Regions from separate parts of the Paenibacillus sp. FSL E2-0151 genome, predicted to be linked through region 2. Evidence: riboswitches for the same ligand, from Rfam matches in the RefSeq annotation. Region 2 holds a riboswitch; each other region holds the start of a gene.
What was found. Region 2 has a riboswitch for thiamine pyrophosphate ahead of MHI55_RS04995 (ABC transporter ATP-binding protein). Riboswitches for the same ligand answer to the same signal wherever they lie in the genome.

Region 1 (5,570 bases), 540 kb from region 2:
CTTCAATTAAATGCCTTGTTGGAGGTTTTTTGCATAATAACGCCGCTGAGATTCGTTAGATTTTTCATTCCCTAAAAACAGGCCTAATAAGGTGTTCTTGATTCGTTAGCGCTGTAATATGGCGGCAGTGCCCTATCTTTGCCTCTCTCATCACCTTTCATTAAAGGTGAGAATAATATCTATTCATTTGCACAAGATTGCCCAGGAAATACTTAGGGCCAGCCGAATCACACACTTTTGTTAACGACAGGCATTACGGGCCCGTTATCCTTGATGAATTTACCGAATACATATCGCACGAGTGGTCCCAGAATGATTAACTGATATGGAAGCGCCAGGCTGAAGTTGCGAGCGATCGTCTGAAGATAGGTACGGAATATGGAACCCCCACTTAATTGGTCTGCAAGATACGCTGAAATCATTCCATACATGGACATGATCAGAACCATGCCAATCACCATGAAAAATGACATGACGAGCACACCCAAAATCTTGTTGGACTTGTCAAAGGGCAAGGAGAATGCAATCTTTCTCGCCACAGGGCCAACAATGAAAGACTCCACCAGAAACGCGATGACAAAACATAATATGAATTGAAGCAGTATCTCAAGCGGGGACATCTTGCCGAGTAACCCACTGTGCCATAGATTGAAGAACATCATGACCAAGACCATTCCTGTACACATCATTAATCCGAAAATAATTTGTTCCTTCTTGCTGGTTGGCAATTCTCTCATCCTCTCTGTTTACCTTCGTAATTATAGAGATGACCAAACCCTCCGCATAAGTGAACATTCTGTGAACAATTATGATTTTTCCAATTTAAAATTGGATTTGACAACCATGTAGTACAGCTCTATGATATCCCTTAAAATGGTAGAAACATTCACTACATAAGGAGGTTTTTGATTGTGAGTTTTCAAAAACGCATTGACCACGTCGGCATTGCCGTGCGTGATCTGGAGACCACGCTGCGTTTCTATACGGAGATTGTTGGTCTTGAATTGAAAGACCGCGTAACCCATACTAACGGCGTCATTCAGCTCGCCTTTCTCGGCTTCAATGGAAGTAACGAGACTGAGATTGAGCTAATTCAAGGATACAGCGACAACCTGCCTTCTGAAGGTACGGTGCACCATTTTGCGATCCACGTGGATGATCTTGATTCTGAGTACAAACGCATTCAAGCCACCGAAGCCGAATTTATCGACGGAGAGATTATCACACTGCCTAACGGTTACCGCTATTTCTTCATCTATGGACCTGAAAAGGAATGGATTGAGTTCTTCCAGCGCTAAGAATTGGAGCTGATTTCATGAACATTTTAATTACTGGCGCAGCCGGAAAAATTGGACGTGACTTGTCCCAACACTTGTCAGAAGCATTTCGCCTGCGACTAACGGATTTAAATATCGACAGACTGCATACGTATCAAGGGACCAGCCATGAGATCATGACACTGGATGTGACAGACCCCGAAGCCTGTCAGCGTGCTTGCGAAGGCATGGATGTGGTTGTACATCTGGCTGGAGATCCTTCTCCGAATGCCGAATTTTATGAATCGTTGTTGGACATCAATATCAAAGGTACATTTAATGTATTCCGTGCAGCTAAAGACCAAAGTGTACGAAGAGTCATTCTTGCAAGCAGTGCACAGACGATTGAGGGGTATCCCATTGATGCTCAAGTCTATCCGGACATGCCAACACGTCCACGGAATTTGTACGGGGTTAGCAAATGTTTTGGAGAATCGCTCGCTTCCTATTTTGCGTATACCGAAGGTTTACAAAGTGTTGCGGTACGTATAGGTGCATATGATGATTTTCAACCGGACGGACCCGTGCTGGAGGCAAGGGATATGAGCGCGTACATTAGTCCGGCTGACTTGTGTGATTTGATGTTCAAAGCAATTACAACTACCGATCTTGAACCCTTCACCATACTGCATGGGATCTCGAATAATCGGTTTAAACGATTAAATCTGGAAACCACTCAGAAACAGGTAGGTTATGACCCAAAATCCGATGCTTTTGCACTCAGTCAGATTGCCTTATATGATTCCCCACGATAATTATTGAAAATAACACATCCAAACAGGCTCTTATACATATGTATAACGGCCTGTTTGATAAGTTCATACGTGTCCCCATCCAGTTCCTGACTGGACACGTTCCACCTGCTGGCCTATAATTACACCTAGTAATGCCCGTAACTTCATAGTTTCCCAGGGGAGTCGGAATTGGCCGGCTGAGAGTGTATCCCACCAAGATACTAACCCTTAGACCTGATCTGGATCATGCCAGCGTAGGAATCGGAGTATATCGAAATGGCACAGCCCTATGGCTGAACGCCACCTCTCTAACGCCTGCACGCGTCCCGGAATACGGGACGCTTTTTTAATGTTCTTTTATATAGCCAGAGAGCTAAAAAAGTGACGTTATCCAGATCTCAACTGGTATAAATCTGTCGATTTATGCAAGATGATTGGATATGAAGCCAAGGAGTACCCCGTGCCAATCGGCCGGACATACCGAAGGAGAGACCACAGATGAAATGGCGTAAAACGATGGGATTGTTGCTCTTGTGCGTGCTTATGGTGACTGTAGCCGCATGTGGTGGCAAAGAAGCTGCCCCAGCTGGGCAGAACGGCAACACAAATACGGAAAGCAGCAACGAAGGTGACACTGCCGCCCTGAAAGATATTAAAGTGGTGCTCGACTGGACACCAAATACGAATCATACCGGCCTGTATGCAGCTGTAGATCAAGGTTTTTATAAGGCCGAAGGCTTGAACGTGGAGATTGTACAACCAGGTGCCGGTGGCGCAGATACAATGGTTGCCTCGAATGAAGTGCCTTTTGGCGTAAGTTATCAGGAGAGTGTAACTCAAGCCCGCACACAGGGTGTTCCATTGGTCTCCATCGCAGCAGTTATTCAGCATAATACATCTGGTTTCGCTGCTCCGGCGGATCGGAATATCAAGTCACCGAAAGATTTTGAAGGTAAAACCTATGGCGGTTGGGGTTCCCCAGTCGAAGAAGCCGTGATGCAATCCATTATGGAAGGCGACGGAGCCGATGTATCCAAAGTGAAAAACATTAATATGGGTGACGCCGACTTTTTCACCGCAGTAAAACGGGACATTGATTTTGCATGGATTTTCTACGCCTGGACAGGTATTGAAGCCGAACTGCGCGGAGAACCGATCGACATGTTATATGTGAAGGATTATTCAGATGCACTGGATTACTACACGCCTGTACTAGTAACAAACGAGCAGACGATCCAAAACGACCCTGAGTTGGTGAAAGCATTCCTGAAAGCCACCTCCGAAGGGTATCAATACGCAATTGATCATCCGGAAGACGCAGCAAACATTCTGATCAAGGCCGTACCGGATCTGGATAAAGACTTGGTACTGGCAAGCCAGAAATGGCTTAGTCCAAAGTACACAGATGACGCCCCGCGTTGGGGTGAGCAAAAGCAGGAAGTGTGGCAGAACTACACCGACTGGATGTTTAGTAAAAAACTGCTGGATGAACAGATCGATGTGAGCAAGGCATATACGAACGAGTTTTTACCCCAATAAAATTTCTCATATAAAACGAACTTAATATTTACATGAGGACGGAGAGGACAGAAATAACGTGAAAAAGCGAAGCGGTCGCCTTTATCACCGGATTTTCCCTTTAGAGAAAGGGAATCAAAAATCTGGGGATAACAGCGATTGGAAGGTTATTCTGTCATCGAAGTGGCAAGTGTAACAGTCATTAGTTCATTTTATATATCACGAAAGGAGCCGTGATCTCTCATGGCAAGCACACTACTTAGCATTCAGGTTATTCCCAAAACGCCAAATGGCGAGAACTCTTATCCTTACGTAGATCGCGCCATTGAAGTTATTCAGCAATCCGGCCTGAAATATCAGGTGAACGCACTCGACACCACGATGGAGGGGGAACTGGAGGAACTGCTGGAGGTTGTCCGTAAAATGCACGAGGTACTCGTGGAGGCTGGCAGCCCAAGCATCATCTCCCAGATCAAAATCGCCCATAGCCCTACTGGCTTCAGCATGGATACCCTGACGGAGAAGTATCGCTAATGCATGCCTATTTCAAGAGTGTATGGCCGCCCATTGTGGCGGTTATTCTCTTTATAGCGATATGGCAGGGAGCCGTCTCCCTCTTCCATATTGAGAAATGGATGCTGCCTGCACCGTCCGACATCGCCCGCGAAGCCGCAACCCAGGCCGAGCGGCTTGGCATGCACGCTTCCGCAACCATTCAGTTAACGCTGATTGGATTCGCGGCTGGCACAGCGGTCGGATTACTGATAGCGATGGTGCTGCATTTGGTCCCTTTTCTCAAGTCAGCCCTGTACCCTTTACTTATTCTTAGTCAAAATATCCCAACCATCGCGCTCGCGCCGCTCCTGTTAATCTGGTTTGGATTCGGGCTGTTGCCCAAGCTGATTACGATCATCCTCGTCTGCTTCTTCCCTGTTGCAGTGGCGGCGATGGATGGCTTGACCCGTACTGACGCGGCGATGATGAACTATATGCGCATGGCTGGTGCGAAACGTCATCAGATCTTCTGGAAGCTGGAGCTTCCCCATGCGCTGCCATCCGTGTTCTCCGGTGTCAAAATCGCCGCTACCTATAGCGTGATGGGCGCCATCATCGCCGAATGGATTGGTGCAGACAAGGGTATTGGTTATTATATGATGTTGCAAAAGTCGGCTTATCGTACGGACCGCCTATTCGTGGCGATCATGATTATTGTCGCGCTCAGCTTGCTGCTCTTCCTGTTCATTGCCCTGCTGGAGAAGCTGCTCGTGCGCTGGCGGCCACAAAAGCGGTAGTAAAGAAGTAATCTGTATATTAGGAAGTGATGACCATATGAATCTGCAACAGGATGAACAAGTCCAGCCTGGACGAGGAGCAAGTGTAATGGAGCCAACGCACGGTGAAAAGTTTAACTCGGCTACGCCTGATCGATCTGCCAACACGACTCCTGCTCCGGTTCCACCTGCACTGGACGTTGTTAATGTTCATGCATCATTCCGTGAACGGCGTAGCAAGCTACCGGTTCTGAACGACCTGTCCCTGACTGTGGAGCAAGGCGAGTTTGTTGCTATCGTTGGACCTTCTGGCTGTGGCAAGAGCACCCTGTTCCATATCATCGGCGGTCTGCTTAAGCCACAGGAAGGCCAAGTGCTTATGAACGGTCAGAATGTAACGGGACAGCGTGGCAAGATTAGTTATATGCCGCAACAACCCGCTCTTTTCCCTTGGCGTACCATTGAAGACAATGTACTGCTTGCTGGTGAAGTAGCTTCAAGTGCTCCCCCTCGGGCCGAAGCACTTGAGGAAGCTCGTAAGTGGTTAAGCAGCGTGGGTCTTGCCGGGTTTGAGCAGGCCTATCCTCATATGCTGTCGGGCGGAATGCAGCAGCGTGCTGCTTTTCTGCGCGCCCTGCTCAGTCCGCAGGAGCTGATGCTACTGGACGAACCCTTCAGCGCACTGGATGCACTGACACGTAGCGACATGCAGCGCTGGCTACTTGATATCT
Region 2 (5,570 bases):
TTACCAACTCCAGCGATTCAATCTCCTGTTTAATATTGCGTATTGCCGGATTGACTGGTCTTACCTGAAGCAAATCCCTTGAATAGGGTTGGCACTTTGGAATAACGGGTATTCGTAATTTTCCCTTGTGATGTGCTGCTGTCTGTACGCATAATCGAATCTTTCACATTGGAAATGTTGGAGTTATCCAGCGTCATGTTAACTGCAAAGGAAGTTCCACCATTTTGGCGAACCAGTTTGCCAATATCATCTGCACGGAAATTTTTGATGTTAATTGTTCCAGCTGCATTCATCTGGAACACTTTATCATAAGCCTTATACGCTGCCCCACCGGTAATGTTAACCGTTCCGGCAGACTTCAATGTCAGTGCATCCTCGCCCACGTCCTGCCAGACCACATTCGATATATTACAGTTGCCATAACAGTGAACACCATCAGCAGCTGGTGATCCAATGTTTACGTTTTTGAGCGTGGCCCCTGCCTCCAGACGGAAGACTGGCTTCTGATTTTCTGCTTGAGATCCGTCGCCCAGTGTGGAAGGATTGGCTACAAATGTTTTACCTTGGCCGTCATAGGTCGTGCCCTTTGGAACCACAATGGTTGAATTTACAACCGTAGGCGCAGCCGCAGCCGGAACTGCACCAAATATAGAAGCAACCAAACCAGCGGACAGTAACAACGTCAACATTTTTTTCATAACTTTATTCCTCCCTTATTCTCTCGTTTTTTGGTAGTGTACAGCCTGGGCTTGTACTGGAAGATCTTCAGAGGTGCACCTCTGTCCGATCTACAACCTAATCTTACCAAATAAGGGAGGTAACTAGAATAATCATTAGATCAGATATATCATGACATCGTACAATCCCTGTCATATCGGCATTTTTTGCATGCTAGGTCTCTCAAGCAATATGCTCATATCAACCTCTGGTATGCTCATTTGTAACGTATATACCCCTCACTTAATCCCCGATAACAAAGAAAGACCACTGCATTTGTCTCCAAATGTGTGATCTTGAATGGCTTCTGGCTTGCTGATATAAGATATCAGGCTCCAAATCTCTGACGATAACCGCACTTTCTACACAACTCTTCTACAGCTTCGCGTTTGGAGAAGCCATATACCAGATTGTTCGCTCGCTCACCCTCAATAATCTCCGAGAATGACTTCTCGTGCACATTACCAAGGTTAATCACACCCTCGCCATCGAGACAGCATGGAACCACCGTTCCATCTACAAGCACAGCTGCCTGACCGCGAAGTGCATGGCAAAAGCCTTTACCGTCATCTTCAGGTGCATCCAGACTTGGCCACTGGAACTCATGGTCCTGATTCAGGTATACATTCGGGGCAATTTTGACCCCGCTGCCTGGAACTACTTTTTCCTCAATGCGGAAGTCCAGATTAAACTCACGTTCCAATACTTCAAGGGTCTCCCGATTTCGATTCATCTGAGCATTTGTGAAGTTATCCTGTGTCAGATTCCACAACCGGAATGAAATGATGACATTGTGCTTAACGGCCTCGTGTACAAAGGACAAAATATGACGCAGATACCCGTCACGATCTGTTGAACCTTCATGCCCATCGAAGCTGTGCAGGGAGAAATTCATCTGCCGCAGCGCCGGTTTGCCAAGCAATTTATGCTGAGTCTTGGGCAGCAGTGTACCATTCGTTGTAATGTTCACCTTGAGTCCCTTCTCATGTGCGGAATCGAGCAACAGATCTATTTTGGGATGCAACAAGGGTTCACCTTTGACATGTAAGTAAATATGATTGGTGTGTGGTTTAACTTGATCCAGTATATTGTTGAAGACTTCAGGGTCAATGAATCCTTTGGCACGCTGTGTCTGCGGACAGAAGCTGCATGCCAGATTGCAGATACTCGTGATCTCAATATATACTTTTTTGAACGTTTTCAACTCGGGTCCCCATTCTGCCTAGGAGGGAGAACAATCCCACCTGCATTTGTGATCCGGCCAATATGCGCCACCACTATTATATCGGGTTAGGGAGCCCAGGTAAATTGTTCAGTTGTTCGGGTATGACTCCAAGTTCATCTCAAGAATTCTATCATGCTGCCTCTTTACAGTTCATGTTCGATTGATATATGCTGAACACACAACTGCATATCTTGAACTTTTGCACTAGGGGAGCCTTGCGGCTGAGACGAATATGACTATTCGGACCCTTTGAACCTGATCTGGATCATACCAGCGGAGGGAAGTGGAGCGGCCTTTTAGTAAGCGGAATTTTTTCATGTATGTGAAGATAAATTGCGGATTTAACTTACAGACCCACTCATTTCTCCGGAAATGGGTGGGTCTTTTTTGTTCCTTTTGCAGAGTATAGGATGCCGTTGTTATTGCAGTAGTCTGACATCAAGGGGGTGAGGATCAGATGGATAACCATGTAACCATTCACAACGTAAGCTTTGCTTTTCCCGAAAAAAAGGGTTCCCCTGTGCTCTCCAATGTGTCGCTTCAGGTTCAACAAGGAGAATTTGTCTCGCTCATCGGCTCCAGCGGATCAGGTAAAAGCACGCTCTTCAAGCTGCTCGCAGGCTTGCATGAACCAACCGTTGGCACCATCGATATAGCTGATGTCCCGCAAGGACAACGGCTCGGACGAGTCGCCTATATGCCGCAGAAAGATCTGCTGTTATCCTGGCGTACCGTCATGGAGAACTGCATGCTACCTGCCGAGCTTGCACCAGGCCGACAGGATAAGGACAAACTACGAGCCGATATCATCGCAGGATTGGCAAGGTTCGGCTTGTCCGGTTATGAACATTCCTATCCGGATGAGTTATCCGGCGGCATGCGGCAGCGGGTGGCATTGCTTCGTACCTTGCTTACAGGCGGGCAGCTCATGTTGCTGGATGAACCCTTCGGTGCACTCGACGCATTAACCAAACGAGAAATGCATCGCTGGTTGCTGGAGCTGTGGGAGAGCTTTGGCCAAACCGTGATGTTCATTACACATGACATCGAAGAAGCCCTGCTGTTAAGTGACCGTATCATTCTGTTAACTCCAGGAGGGCAAGGTCAGCAGTTGCAGGAGATGACGGTTCCTTTACCACGCCCAAGGCATTCGGACATGATCTACGAACCGGCTCTCGTGCAGATGAGGCAACAACTGGAGGAACAATTGCATGCACGATAGAGCTGAGGTTAGCGTCTGGACGTGGTGTTTAAAGTGGCTCTCGAGGTCGTTTTCCCAATATGGTCTGTTCATTATGCTCATGTTCTTATTACTGGCGATCTGGGAAGTGATTGTGCGTATGGGATGGGTGCCCTCCTTCATCATTCCTGCACCCACGGCCATCGTAAGCTCACTGGTTGAGCATCGCCGTCTGCTGTTGACCATCCATCTGCCTGCTACCTTTATGGAGGTTGTTGTTGGTTTTGTCTTGTCCATAGTGACTGGAATTACGCTGGCAACAGGCATGCATATGAACCGATCGATTGAAAGGGCATTGTATCCCTTCATCGTGATCAGTCAGACCATACCGTTGATTGCCTTGTCCCCCGTATTTATCCTGTGGTTTGGTTACACGTTGTGGAGCAAAGTCGCCGTGGTATTTTTAATCGCATTCTTCCCCATTGTGGTCAGTACCTACGATGGACTCCGCCAAGGCGATCCAGAGCAGCGTGAACTGTTGCTCACCATGGGCGCCAGCAAGTGGGATATTTTTTGCAAACTCCAGGTTCCGCTGGCACTTCCCTCTTTTTTCTCGGGGCTAAAGATGTCTGTGGTGTACTGCGTGGTTGGGGCAACGATTGGCGAATGGCTCGGTGGTAGCAAAGGTCTAGGGTACTTCAGCCGTCGTATGTCCAGCAACATGAACACGGATGCGATGTTTGCCGCCATTTTGCTGTTATCCCTGCTTGGGATCGTTTTGTTTGTACTGATTACCTGGCTGGAGAAACGGTTTAGCATACGGCGTCATCGTCATGGAGGCAAAAGAAAGGTTGGATAATACTTAGACAGAAATTAGATGTAAATACAGTAGTTACAATCTTCAAAACAAAACATATCTTATGCACAATTTCAGCAACATCTTCAATCAGTTCATTGTCACATTATCGTTAACATGCTGTTGCCCATTTTCTACAAATCAAAACGATGAAATGAGGAACTTCATTTATGAATAACAAAGGTATATACTCCCTGCTTCCCATCATACTCATTAGCCTTTTGCTGATCGTTAGCGGATGCAGCACCACAGACAATAGCCAAAATACGCCAACAACAGATTCGGCAACCAATACACAGCAAACAGATCCGTCTGCAACCGAACCTGCATCAGACGCCAAAGATAAACTGTCTATCATGCTCGACTGGTACCCGAATGCAGTACACTCCTTCATCTATGTGGCTCAGGAAAAAGGATACTTTGCAGACCAAGGTCTGGATCTCGATATTCAGATGCCTGCGGATACCAATGATTCGCTCAAACTTGTTGCTGCCGGAAAAATTGATCTGGCCCTAAGTTACCAGCCCCAAATCTTGCTCGCGCGTGGCGAGAACATTCCTGTACGTTCCATTGCTGCTGTTGTTCGGCACCCGCTTGTGCATCTGTTGACCGAAGCGAATGGCAACGTAAGTTCACCCAAAGATCTTGAAGAAAAGACTGTTGGTTATTCCTCCATTCCTCTGTACGAAGCGATGGTACGCACGATGATCAGTAAGGATGGCGGCAATCCCGACAACATAAATCTGGTCGACGTTGGGTTCGATCTGATTCCTTCGCTGGCTTCCGGACAAGCGGATGCGATTATGGGTGGTTTTATTAACCATGAACAATTGATTTTGGAGAAAGAAGGACATGCCATGAAATCGATTAACCCCGTCGATTATGGTGTGCCTGATTATTATGAATTGGTCCTGACTGCAAGTGAAGCTGGCATTGAAGCAAAAAAAGACCAACTTACCCGGTTCGTCAAAGCGGTCCAGGAAGGACAGAAATATGTGACTGAGCATCCAGAAGAAGCCTTGAGTATTCTGCTCGCTCATGAGAATGAAACATCACCGCTTGACCCGGAGATCGAAACCAAAAGCCTGGCAATTCTGCTACCACTCATGAATGAAGAAGGCCAACCATTTGGTCGGCAGGAAATGGAATCGTGGGAAAATGTACGTACATGGCTCGTTGAACAGGATTTGATTCCTGAATCGGTGAAAGCCGAGGATACTTTTATTACTCTGCAAGGAGAGTAAATAAAGGAGAGCAACGCGAATAAAGGAAAAGTGATTGAACATAAAGGGAATGAAAGCAATGTGATTAAAAGCAAAGTTAGCAAAACGTAGGATCGAATGCATGAAGTTTTGCGAAATGGAATTGGCCTGAAGCAAGCATCGGAGGATCAGAATTTATAACAATCCTAAGTGGCTTGATGTGCATCTGGGCAGATTGATATGCGTTTGGGTGGCTTGTTGATATGTATTTGGTAATGTAATTAGCGCTTATCTTCAAGCCTACTGGGAGCTGAAACGCTCCTTAACTTGATCGAAACAGAGCATGCTACGACCGCTAACGAATCTGAGGCGTCCTATTCAGGGATTTGG
Region 3 (5,570 bases), 2.6 Mb from region 2:
AATGCAGAAAGACGTAACTCAATCCATACAACAGATCGCTGAGCTGCAAGCAATCTACGCAAGAGCTCCTTTCCAAGCACCCGTTCCAAATAATCCGACACCTATAACACATTAAGGGGAACTCAGATGAATACCGATTATTTAGATCCGATTAATTCATTGAATATGCCGGAAATGGCAGATATGACTTTTGCCATGGACTTCCTTCTTCGTGCCAAGGAGGGTGTACGTAATTTGTCCATCGCCCTGACGGAAACGGCTTCACCGGATGTAAGAGCCCTGCTGCATACTCATCTTAAGCAGGGGATTGCAATGCACCAAGAAATCTCGGAGCTCATGATGCGCAAAAAATGGTTTCATCCTTATGAGTTGAACGAACAGTACCAACTCGATCAGCTTTCGGCGAAAAATACGGTGATGATCGGGCAGATGAATCTGTTCCCGGGTGATACGTCACGTAAAGGGATGTTTGATCGGACCCCAGATGAACATATTGGAGGACATAAAGCATGAAGGCGGTAACGTATCAAGGGGTTAAAAATGTCGTGGTCAAAGAGGTGCCGGATGCGAAGATTGTGAAACCGGACGATATGATCGTAAAGATCACCAGTACCGCCATTTGCGGTTCTGACCTTCATCTTATTCACGGGATGATCCCTAACCTTCAGGAAAACTATGTCATCGGGCATGAGCCGATGGGGATCGTAGAAGAAGTAGGTCCTGGCGTGACCAAGGTAAAAAAAGGTGACCGTGTGATCATTCCGTTTAACATCGCATGCGGAGAATGCTTTTTTTGCAAAAATCAGCTGGAAAGCCAATGTGACAATTCAAACGAACACGGGGATATGGGCGCATATTTCGGCTACTCCGGAACGACCGGCGGATATCCCGGCGGGCAAGCCGAATATTTACGGGTCCCATTTGCCAATTTTACCCACTTTAAGATCCCTGAAAACTGCGAACAACCGGACGAAAAGCTAAGCTTGATCGCCGATGCCATGACGACGGCATTCTGGAGCGTAGATAACGCCGGCGTTAAGAATGGTGATACAGTCATCGTGCTCGGCTGCGGTCCGGTCGGACTCCTGGCCCAGAAGTTCTGCTGGCTGAAAGGAGCTAAGCGGGTCATAGCCGTCGACTATGTCGATTACCGCTTAAAGCATGCAAAGCGAACAAACAATGTGGAAATCGTAAACTTCGAACAGGATAAGAATATTGGGAACACTCTCAAGGAAATGACCAAAGGCGGCGCCGATGTCGTGATTGATGCGGTAGGAATGGACGGCAAGATGAGCGATCTTGAATTTCTAGCCAGCGGTATGAAACTGCAAGGCGGCACCATGAGTGCATTTATCATTGCATCTCAGGCTGTCCGCAAAGGTGGCACCATTCAAGTCACTGGTGTATACGGCGGACGTTATAACGGATTCCCGCTCGGTGACATCATGCAGCGAAACGTGAATATCCGTTCCGGACAAGCTCCGGTCATTCACTACATGCCATACATGTACGAGTTGGTTACGTCTGGCAAAGTGGACCCTGGGGACATTGTTACGCACGTCATTCCGCTCAGCGAGGCCAAGCGGGGCTATGAAGTGTTCGATACAAAAACGGACGATTGCATTAAAGTCATCTTAAAGCCTTAAATATGAATTGATACATGGGAGGACAATCTGAATGGATTCCACATACGCTTTGCATGAGATGCTCGAGGTGCATGAAATAGCTGCGTTCAAGACGGTTTGCATGACAAAATCCAAGACCATGCAAGCTCTGGTAACCGACCCGGAGCTCAAGCAAATTTTGCAACAAGATGCGACATTATCACAACAGCAGCTTCAGGAGCTCGGTGGAGTGCTGTCTAAAGCGACTGTATAGGAGATAAAAAAATGAACCCAATATTAGAACACATGACTGGTCTTAATACGCTGACCGATGACGTGATCGCAATGGATTTTTTGATGAACGCCAAGAGCGGTGTCAGAAACTACGCCATGGCTGTGACCGAATGTGCCACCCCCGAAATCAAACAAATTTTGATGAAACAGCTCGATGAAGCCATAGACTCTCATGAAAAGATATCAAATTACATGGTGCAGCATGGCTTATACCACCCTTACCATATTGCAGAGCAAATTCAGCTCGATCTGAAAAATATTCAGACTGCTATGAACATTCCGTCCTGACACCCTTTTTGATTTTAGCTAGAGACTTCAGTGAACAAAATGTTCCTGTGTCAAGAATTTCAACAATAAAAAAGGCGGATACACTCCGCCCTTTTTTTGGCATCGTCACGAAACACGCATATACAAGCGTTCCTTTACTTAAATCTACTTATTTTTCATCCTGAGACTGTTTATGGACGCTGCTCGCTAATTGAATTAACTATTAGTGAACTCAAGGCTCCAACCTCCATGACATCTCCCAAAAATCAAGCTCAAAGCGACTGCACATCACGAAAATATCTTCCATCCGTTGGTACGTTCCCTCGCTACAGCCTTCTAATAGCTTATCCGTTAACGTCACTAGGGATTGATTGTTGCTGTTGTATTCAGAGGAAGCATATCCTGTGATCCACTCTCCATAAAAAGGATGATCAGCTGCACCTGGCTTTTGAGCAAGGACTTGACCAATCTCCGCATAGCTCCATGAGCAGGCCAGAATGGATACAAGTACTTCTGCTATGCCACCCGCATGGGAAATAGAGAGCATATAGTTAGTATAGGCTGCATTTTTCAGTGCAGGTTTTACCTGGAACACATGATCCTCTGTAATTCCTAATCGCTCCATATAAGAACGATGAATTTTCATTTCACCATTCAGGATGTTATCTACGTTTTTACTAAAAAACTGCATCAATTTGGGGTCGTGCGACTTGACGATACCTAGTGCAAATACACGGGCATAATCGAACAGGTACAAGTAGTCTTGCAGCAAATAATAACGAAATTGTTCAACCGGTAAGGAACCATCTCCGATTCCTTTAACAAAGGGATGCTCGAGACATTCCTTCCACACGGGCTGTGCTGCCTGATATAGTCTCTCTGAAATAGTCAACATGTGTTCCTCCAATTCATAATGTACGTATTAAAAACAAAAAAACGAAACATCCATAGGATGTTTCGCAGACAAATACACTAAAACAAGGGGGTTCGCATGAGCTACCCAAGTACAGTGTTTCATCGTTGCATCCCTACGTTGGCATTATCCAAGTCAGGTAAGGTCGGTTTAACACCCTCTCAGCCGGTTAAGGCTCCCTCGCAAACGGTTGTATGTAGTTGATTACTTTCTTATTCCCATAAAAGAAAAAATAACATCCATTTAGTATATCAAGGGCTGTTAAATATAGTCAAGGCAGATTGTATCGCCCCTCATCACCTTTGGTGACGTATGTAAACGATGAAAACCATCACAACAATGGTTGAGTTTTAGCCACTGTTATGATGTTTTCTATTCTTGCAACTACTGCCGATGGTTTAATGTCCGAGTTTGTTCTTTCCGACAAAAGTGAGTATTCCGTACTGGGAAGTGTTTCTCCAGCTCTCATTGGTCGTATCATTCCACTTGGCTACGCTCTGCTTACCTCCGCCCTGGTTGTCGTTAATTTGAAGCTCGAAACCGAGAACATTTCCTGTTTTGGGCGTCAGTGAATGTAACTGGATTCGGGCTTCTACGAGATATCCTTTATTTGTTTTCTTCACAGCACTTACAAGGCGTCCAGGTGAGGCACCCCCTGCAAAGGTTCCTACATTGTCTGCACTGATTCTGAACTGGGCATCATCATATTGAAAATACGGTGTGCGCTGGTGATTCTCGTCCAGGAAAATCTCAACCGAATCCTGATCCCATGGGTTGATGCTATCTGTGATGATGTTTGGATCAGTGACGTCGATCAGCAGGTATAGATATTCACCTGACCACATTGCGCGAGCCACTGCCTCTGCACCTTCGCTTTGGTTCAACCGGTTTACTTCAATCGGTGCAGCCTTATTCCATGATGTGTCTTTCTTCCCATCAATCTGAACAATCCCTTGTACAGCTTGTGCAGATTTGGGCATAGGGGCAAGCTGAATCACGCCGTATTTGCTTGTATCCTGTTCCTGAGATTGTGTTCGATCATTCCAGTACAGTGGATTATAAGGTTGTGTCCCACTTGAACCGCCATCAGTCACACGGATATCCAATCCGGCTTCATATTCTGATCCGACTTGGATACCACCCCACGGAATGGACAATTCAACCTGATATCCGGCTTTGGTCTCGCGTACACGATATGAACGCTTCTCCACGCCCTCAGCTTTGCCCGACCGCTTAATGATTACATGTCGGTCATCTACTTCATATGAAGTGGTCTTGCCATTATTGAGATCAACAAAGATATCTACTTTGTCATTCACATCTGCCTTCGCATCCTGAACATCCACGAGGATATACAGGTTACTATGATCCCATAAGGTGCGGAAACTGGCTGATCCCGCAGAGTCACCCTTCAGTGGAGTAGACACCGCTTTGTTCCAGAGCGGATCTTGTGACTGTTTTTTGATATCCGGTTTACCCGAAAGTGAGACGGCTCTCTGTGTCAACACAGGCAAGCTGGATTCATCCACAAGTCCCCAGTATGCTTTTTTGGCCTTAAGGGCTGAATCAAACAGCATAGCCTGGTTGTTGTAAGACTTCTCATCTTGGAGTCCCCATAAGGTAACTGAAGAAATGTGGTCTTTGTGTTTTTTGTACAAATCCAACAGTTCCTTATATCGATACGCCTGCTTTACTGCAACTTCATCGGACATCTCTTCACCAAATGGAATTCCGCTATCCACATCCAGTTCCGTGATCTGAATATCCAATCCAAGTTCGGCGAACATGCTGATCGTTTTTTCAATTTCCTTGATGGGCGGGGATTCCAGGTTATAGTGGGATTGCAAACCCACACCATCGATGAGCCCTTTCTCTTTCAGTCGTTTGACCAACTGATACATATGCTCTCTTTTCTCAGGGATTTCCGTGAAGTATTCGTTGTAATATAATTTGGCATTCGGATCGGCTGCACGAGCGAATTCATAGGTTTTCTCAATATAATCCGGACCAATTAGTTCATAAAAGGGACTTTTACGTAAACCGTTGGCATCACCATTGCTATCCGCAATCGCCTCGTTTACCACATCCCAGGCATAGATCTTACCTTTGTATCGGGTCATGACGGTTTCAACGTAATCCTGAATCCGGGCAAGTAGTAATTCTCGACTCGCAGGGTTACCCTGAGGATCCTTGAACATCCACTCTGCTGCATCAATATGCCACAACAACGCATGTGCGCGTACGCCCATACCATGCTCCTCGGCGAACTGAACATATTGATCGGCTGCCTCGAACTCATAAACACCTTCGGAAGGAGACATGTACTTCGGTTTCATCTCATAGGTTGCGGTCAAGCTGTTAAAGTGCTTTGTGAGCAGTTGTCCGTATGCGCCTTCCAACTGCCAGCGATACACCGCTGCACCAATGGGGAAATCATCTTGATACAGGTCCTTCAGAGACAGAATACCTTCTTCAATCTCCAGTTGCTCGGC

Region 1: another riboswitch for thiamine pyrophosphate. It lies ahead of MHI55_RS02675 (ABC transporter substrate-binding protein); the one in region 2 lies ahead of MHI55_RS04995 (ABC transporter ATP-binding protein).
Region 3: another riboswitch for thiamine pyrophosphate. It lies ahead of tenA (thiaminase II); the one in region 2 lies ahead of MHI55_RS04995 (ABC transporter ATP-binding protein).

The regions. Positions count from the first base shown of each region.
Region 1 is NZ_CP150308.1:539,482-545,051, reverse strand. It holds gene MHI55_RS02690 (hypothetical protein) at 228-737, opposite strand; gene MHI55_RS02685 (VOC family protein) at 912-1,298, shown strand; gene MHI55_RS02680 (NAD(P)-dependent oxidoreductase) at 1,316-2,071, shown strand; TPP riboswitch at 2,217-2,329, shown strand; gene MHI55_RS02675 (ABC transporter substrate-binding protein) at 2,549-3,589, shown strand; gene MHI55_RS02670 (thiamine-binding protein) at 3,812-4,102, shown strand; gene MHI55_RS02665 (ABC transporter permease) at 4,102-4,860, shown strand; gene MHI55_RS02660 (ABC transporter ATP-binding protein) at 4,898-5,570, shown strand, end outside.
Region 2 is NZ_CP150308.1:1,076,556-1,082,125, reverse strand. It holds gene MHI55_RS05005 (pectate lyase) at 30-698, opposite strand; gene MHI55_RS05000 (radical SAM/SPASM domain-containing protein) at 1,046-1,921, opposite strand; TPP riboswitch at 2,139-2,241, shown strand; gene MHI55_RS04995 (ABC transporter ATP-binding protein) at 2,400-3,164, shown strand; gene MHI55_RS04990 (ABC transporter permease) at 3,244-3,981, shown strand; gene MHI55_RS04985 (ABC transporter substrate-binding protein) at 4,149-5,222, shown strand.
Region 3 is NZ_CP150308.1:3,701,647-3,707,216, reverse strand. It holds gene MHI55_RS16735 (spore gernimation protein GerQ) at 1-115, shown strand, start outside; gene MHI55_RS16730 (spore coat protein) at 127-513, shown strand; gene MHI55_RS16725 (zinc-dependent alcohol dehydrogenase) at 510-1,646, shown strand; gene MHI55_RS16720 (hypothetical protein) at 1,678-1,878, shown strand; gene MHI55_RS16715 (spore coat protein) at 1,890-2,186, shown strand; gene tenA (thiaminase II) at 2,398-3,060, opposite strand; TPP riboswitch at 3,173-3,270, opposite strand; gene MHI55_RS16705 (endo-1,4-beta-xylanase) at 3,477-5,570, opposite strand, start outside.